Anaeromyxobacter diazotrophicus: one gene and its partner. Each later gene encodes a partner of the first gene's protein in a complex. Links are inferred from orthologs where the notes say so. Each region holds a gene or a part of one and is shown in the gene's direction. Other genes may lie near its edges.

Region 1 (3,081 bases):
CTCAAGAGCGAGCCCATCAGCGAGAGCCTGGCCCGCGACGTGCTCGGCGACGTCATCCCCCCGCCGGGCTACAAGCCGTCCATCGAGCGCATCCAGGAGGAGGTCGCGAAGTTCTACGACCTCACCGTGGCCAAGCTCACCAGCCCGAACCGCGAGCAGAAGATCGCCCTGCCGCGCCAGGTGGCGATGTACCTCTGCCGGACCCTGGCGGGCGAGACGCTCCAGCAGATCGCCGACAAGTTCAACAAGAAGGACCACACCACGGTCATGGCCGCCGAGAAGCGCATCCGCGAGCTGCTCGAGGCGGACGGCAAGGTCAAGGCCGAGGTGGAGACGCTCGCGGCCCGCCTGGCGCCCTGAGCCCCTCCCAGCCCCGCCTCACCACCTCCGTCCGGCCTCGCCGGCGACGAGGGCCGCGGCGCGTCCGGGGGCTGCCGGGCCCGGGCCGGCCGCCGCGCAAGGCCTGCGCTCGCTTCACCATGAGCGTACGTGAGCGAGTGCGTGGACAGCGGCCGGGAGAGCGTGCGGACTCGCTGTCGTGGCTTTGTTGACGGGCCGGTCGGCAGCGCGCTACACAACTTGTTCCGATCGGGATCCCACAGGCCGTCCCGATCGCTTTCCTTCGTGGTCGCGCGGCCTCAGGCTCGTTCTCCACATCTTCGCGTCGCCTACGTCTACGACGAAGAGAAGAAGAAAAGAGGATCTCTTCTCATGGAACTGAAGATCGGCGTCCAGGAGCTCTCCCGCGCGCTCTCCCGCTCGCAGGGCATCGTCGAGAAGAAGAGCACGATGCCCATCCTCTCGCACGTGCTGCTCGAGGCGACGAAGGGCGGCCAGCTCTCGGTCTCGGCCACCGACCTCGACATCTCGGTCTCGTCCGAGCACGCCTGCGAGGTCCTGAAGGAGGGCCGCGCCTGCGTGCCGGCCAAGCAGCTCTACGAGATCGTGAAGGCGCTCCCGGAGAAGGACGTCCTCCTCAAGCGCGCCGCCAACAACTGGCTCGAGGTGAAGAGCGGCTCGGCCGAGTTCCGCATCGTCGGGCTCGCGGCCGAGGACTTCCCGGCGCTACCCCGCTTCGAGAAGGTCCAGCTCGTCACGGTGCAGCCGCGGCAGCTGCTCGAGCTCATCGAGCTCACCTCCTTCGCCGCCTCCTCCGACGAGACCCGCTACAACCTGAACGGCGTCTTCTTCGAGCCGGCCGACGGGTCGCTGCGGGCGGTCGCCACCGACGGCCACCGCCTGTCTCTCGCCGAGCGGCCGCTACCGGGCGACTTCCACGTCAAGAAGGGCGTCATCCTGCCGCGCAAGGGCCTCACCGAGATGAAGAAGCTCCTCCTCGACACGGTCGAGGGCGAGACCAAGCTCGGCTTCATCGAGAGCTCGGCGGTGCTGCGCCGGCCCGGGGTGAGCCTCGCCATGCGCCTCATCGACGGCGCCTTCCCCGACTACCGCCAGGTCATCCCCAAGGCGGGAGAGAAGCGCTTCACGGTGGGCCGGGAGCGGTTCCTCGACACCCTGCGCCGCATCTCGCTGCTCTCCTCGGACAAGGCGCACGCGGTCAAGCTCGAGCTCGAGGCAGGCCGCCTGCGGGTCCTCTCCCAGAACCCCGACCTGGGCGAGGGGCGCGAGGAGGTGCCGGTCGAGTACCAGGGCGAGCCGCTCAAGATCGGCTTCAACGCCCGCTACCTCATGGACGTCCTCGGCGCGATGGTGAACCTCGAGCCGGTGGCGGTGCAGGACGTGGCGATGGAGCTCGCGGACGACCTCTCCCCCGGCGTGGTGAAGCCGGCCGGCGAGAGCGCCACCGCCTTCACCGCCGTCGTCATGCCCATGCGCATCTGAGGGCGGTACGCGGCTCCTCACCGTCGAGGTCCAGGACTTCCGGAACGTCGCGGAGGCGCGGCTCGCGCCGTCGCCGCGGGCGACCGTGCTCCTGGGCGAGAACGGGCAGGGGAAGACGAACCTCCTCGAGGCCGTCTACTTCGCCTGCACGCTGAAGCCGCTGCGCGCCGCACGCCTGGCCGAGCTGGTGCGCTTCGGCGCCGAGCGCGCGCTCGTGGCGGCCGACGTGGAGGGGCCCGGCGGGGCGCGCCGGGTGGCGGTCGAGGTCGCGGCCGGCGTCCGCACCGCCTCCCTGGACGGGAAGCCCCAGGAGCGGCTCGACGCCTACTTCGAGGGCCTGGCGGCGGTCTGCTTCGCCCCGGACGACCTCCTGCTCGTGAAGGGCGGCCCCGACGCGCGGCGGCGCTTCCTCGACCGCGCCGCCTTCAACCGCTGGCCGGCGGTGCTGGCCGAGGCGCGCGACTACGTCCGGGCGCTCCGGGCCCGCAACGCCGCCCTCCGCGCCTCGGCGCCGGAGGTCGAGGTGAGCTTCCGCGGGCCGCTCGTCCGCACCGGCGCGCGGCTCCTCCGCCGCCGGCTCGAGCTCCTCGGCGAGCTCGCCCCCCGCGTCGCGGGCGCCTACGCCGAGATCTCGGGCCCAGGTGCGCCCTCCGCCCACCTCGGCTACCGCGCCGCCGCCGGCGTGGACGCGCAGGGCGACGAGGCGGCGCTCGCGGAGCAGCTCGCCGCCGCCCTGGAGGCGCGCGCCGGACGCGATCGCGAGCGGGGCTACACCTCGGCCGGCCCGCACATGGACGACCTCACCCTGGCCCTCGACGCGCGCGGCGCCCGCGCCTTCGCCAGCCAGGGCCAGCAGCGCGCGCTCGTGCTCGCCCTCAAGGTGGCCGAGATCGAGAACTTGCGGGCGGTGCTGGGGCGGCCGCCCTTGCTCCTCCTCGACGACGTCTCCTCCGAGCTCGATCCGCAGAAGAACCGCTTCCTGCTCGACTACCTGGGGCGCCTCCCGGGGCAGGCGTTCCTCACCACCACCGACCGCCGTCTCCTCGAGCCGGCGGCGGGTCCGGACACCGCCTTCTACCGGGTGGTGGCGGGCGCCTTCACGCGCGAGGATTGAGCTGTCATTCCGGGCTGTTGCAGCCTGGGCCGGCGAGGGCTTCCGCCTTGCTGGAGCACCGCCGCTCTGCTATAAATAACCGCTCCTAAGCCCCCACAAAAGCTCAGGAAACGCGAGGATCCCCT
Region 2 (3,137 bases), on another replicon or contig:
CGAGCACGCCGTGCAAGAGCAGGTCGTAGAGGTGCTGGCGCCACACCTCGGCCGGCACCGGCTGGGCGAAGAACGGCCGGGCCGCCTCGTGCGCGGAGGCGACGAGCGCGGCGAGGCCGCCGACGCTCAGCACGACCAGGGTGGGATCCAGGCCGGGGCGGAGGGCCGGGGCGCCGGGGGCCGCCTCGCCGGAGATCGCCTGCACCGCGCGGCGGACAGGCGCGACCAGCTCGGGCTCGGCCTCGAACAGCTCGTTGAGGAAGGGGCCGCCGTCGAGGAACTCGCGGATGATGATCTGCGCGCCGAGCGGGTCGCGCAGGTTCGCGTCCAGGTAGGCGCCGACGACGGCGGGCGCGCCGCGGCCGGTCTCGATGAGCTGCACCACGTTCCCGAGCATGGCGCTCCAGATCGTGCGCAGCACCTCGAGGTAGAGCGCCCGCTTTGACGCCCAGTGACGGTAGAGGAGCGCCACGTTGCAGCCGGCGCGGCGGGCGATGCCCTGCACGCGCGCCCCGTGGTAACCGCGCAGCGAGAACTCGGCGCGGGAGGCCTCCCAGAGCCGGTCCGCGATGGACGGTTTGGCCCCTGGCGTCATCTTTCCCGCGACGAAAGCGTCCACGCAGGGCACATAGTAACGAGTCTTGACGGCCGTCAAGCTGGAACGCGCGGGTCCCCCCCAACGAAGCTGGCGAGCGCGGGGCGCGCAGCCGGAGCGCGCCGGACCCCGGTGCTACAACGGGGCCATGGCCGGGCGGCGCGCCATCCTCCACCTCGACCTCGACGCCTTCTACGCGTCGGTGGAGCAGCTCGACGACCCGTCCCTGCGCGGGCGCCCGGTGGTGGTGGCCGGCCCCTCCGCGCGCGGGGTGGTGTGCGCGGCCAGCTACGAGGCGCGCCGCTTCGGGGTGCGCTCGGCCATGCCGACGCCGCGCGCGCGGCGGCTCTGCCCGGAGGGCGTGTTCGTCCCGCCGCGCTTCCCCCGCTACGAGGAGCTGTCGGGCCGCGTCTTCGCGATCTACCGTGAGTACACGCCGCTCGTGGAGCCCCTCTCGCTCGACGAGGCCTTCCTCGACGTCACCGCCAGCGCCGCGCTGCATGGCGGCGGCCGGGCCATCGCCGAGACCCTGCGGCGGCGGGTCCGGGCGGAGGTGGGCCTCACCGTCTCGGCGGGCGTGGCGGAGGTGAAGCTGGCGGCCAAGATCGCGAGCGACCTGGGCAAGCCGGACGGGCTGGTGGAGGTCCCGGCCGGCGGCACGCGCGCGTTCCTCGCCCCGCTGCCGGTCTCGCGGCTGTGGGGCGTGGGCCAGGTCACCGGCGAGGCGCTGGCGAAGCTGGGCCTGCACCACGTCGGCCAGCTCGCCGCCGCGCCGGAGGCGCTGGTGGCGGGCGCGCTGGGGAGCGGGCCGGCGCGCCACCTCCTGGCGCTGGCGCGCGGCGACGACCCGCGCGAGGTGGTGCCGGACGAGCCCTCGCGCAGCGTCGGCTCGGAGGAGACCTTCGAGCAGGACCTCGCCGGCCGCGCGGCGCTCCTGCCGCGGCTGCTCGCGCAGGCCGAGCGGACCGCCCGCCGCCTGCGCGAGGCGGGGCTGCGCGGGCGGACCGTCACGCTCAAGGTGAAGTACGCCGACTTCACCCTCGTCACCCGCCGCTGCACGCTCGCCGCCTCGACCGACGACGGGGCCGCGGTGTTCGCCGCCGCCCGCGAGCAGCTCGAGCGCGTCGAGCTCGATCGCCCGGTGCGCCTCGTCGGCGTGTCGGTGAGCGGCTTCGAGGAGCGCGCCGAGCAGCTCGGGCTGTTCGAGCCGCGGCCGGCGGCCGACGCCGCCCGCCGCGCCGCCGTGAACGCGGCGGTGGACGCGGTGAACCGGCGGTTCGGGCCGCACGCGGTGCGGCCCGCCACGCTCGCCGACGACGACGACTGAGCGGGCGCCTGCCCGCCCGCGCGCCGACGCGGCCCCGGCCCGCGCGGCCCGGCGGTTCCCCGCCGCAGCGGGCGTGGTCAGGTTTCCGGGATGAAGCGTCCGCGCGCGGGTGAGGAGATCGCCACGGAGCGGCGGAGCGCGGGGGAGCTCGACGCCCGCGCCGACGCGATCGCGGCGTTGAACGAGGCCGAGGTGCCGTTCCTGGTGGCGGGGGCCTACGCCTTCTTCGAGTACACCGGCATCTTCCGGGACACGAAGGACCTCGACGTCTTCCTGCGCCGCCGCGACCTGGAGGACTCCTTCGTCGCCCTGGAGCGGGCCGGGTTCCGCACCGAGCTGCTCGACCCGGGCTGGCTCGGCAAGGGCTACCGCGGCGAGTGGTTCGTGGACGTCATCTTCTCCTCCGGCAACGGCGTGGCGGTGGTGGACGACCTCTGGTTCGAGCACGCGCGGCCGGGCGAGGTCATGGGCCATCCGGTGCTGCTCGCTCCGCCGGAGGAGATGATCTGGTCGAAGGGGTTCGTCTGCGAGCGGGAGCGCTACGACGGCCACGACGTGGCGCACCTCGTCCACGCCTGCGGCGACGGCATGGACTGGGAGCGGCTCCTGGCGCGCTTCGGCCCGCACTGGGAGGTGCTCCTCGCGCAGCTCCTCATGTTCCGCTTCGTCTTCCCCTCCGACCGCTCGCGGGTGCCGGAGCGCGTCATGCGCGAGCTCCTGCGGCGCGCCGGGGAGGGGGTGGCGGAGGGCGACTGGGCGCGGCGCGTCTGCCGCGGGCCGCTCGTCTCCAGGGTCCAGTACCGCCACGCGCTCGACCGCCTCGGCTACGAGGACGGGCGGGCGCTGCACGCGCGGCAGCGGGCGGAGGGCGCCGCGCCCGAAGGGAGCGAGGATGGAGCGGTCGTTTCGCCTGGCCGCGCTCGGTGACCTGCACTGCCGCGAGGACCAGCACGGGCGGTTCCGCGAGCTCGTCCTGGCCGTGAACGGCGAGGCGGAGGGCCTCGTCCTGTGCGGGGACCTCACCGACCGCGGGCTGGTGGAGGAGGCGAAGACGCTGGCGGAGGCGCTCTCGGAGCTGCGGGTCCCCTGCGCCGCCGTGCTCGGGAACCACGACTACGAGGCGGGCCAGCAGCGCGAGATCTGCCGCATCATGCGCGAGGCCAAGGTCCACCTCCTCGACGGCGAGTACGCCATCCTCGACAGGCGGCTCGGGGT

The links.
Region 2: the proteins of dnaN (region 1) and HWY08_RS16930 are in contact, whole or in part, in a solved structure (PDB 1OK7), measured with the Escherichia coli proteins. The link is inferred for Anaeromyxobacter diazotrophicus from one-to-one orthologs.

The regions. Positions count from the first base shown.
Region 1 is NZ_BJTG01000005.1:226,931-230,011, forward strand. The notes cover bases 1-2,776. They hold dnaN (DNA polymerase III subunit beta), read left to right. Parts: upstream 1-711; coding sequence 712-1,842; downstream 1,843-2,776. Other genes in these bases: dnaA (chromosomal replication initiator protein DnaA), read left to right, coding at 1-360. UniProt on the Escherichia coli protein: Confers DNA tethering and processivity to DNA polymerases and other proteins. Acts as a clamp, forming a ring around DNA (a reaction catalyzed by the clamp-loading complex) which diffuses in an ATP-independent manner freely and bidirectionally along dsDNA.
Region 2 is NZ_BJTG01000008.1:201,869-205,005, reverse strand. What follows is about bases 1-2,832. They hold HWY08_RS16930 (DNA polymerase IV), read left to right. Parts: upstream 1-743; coding sequence 744-1,922; downstream 1,923-2,832. Other genes in these bases: HWY08_RS16920 (metallophosphoesterase family protein), read left to right, coding at 2,815-2,832; HWY08_RS16925 (nucleotidyltransferase family protein), read left to right, coding at 2,013-2,832; HWY08_RS16935 (TetR/AcrR family transcriptional regulator), read right to left, coding at 1-619. Outside these bases: more of HWY08_RS16925, read left to right, coding at 2,833-2,849; more of HWY08_RS16920, read left to right, coding at 2,833-3,137. UniProt on the Escherichia coli protein: Poorly processive, error-prone DNA polymerase involved in translesion repair and untargeted mutagenesis. Copies undamaged DNA at stalled replication forks, which arise in vivo from mismatched or misaligned primer ends.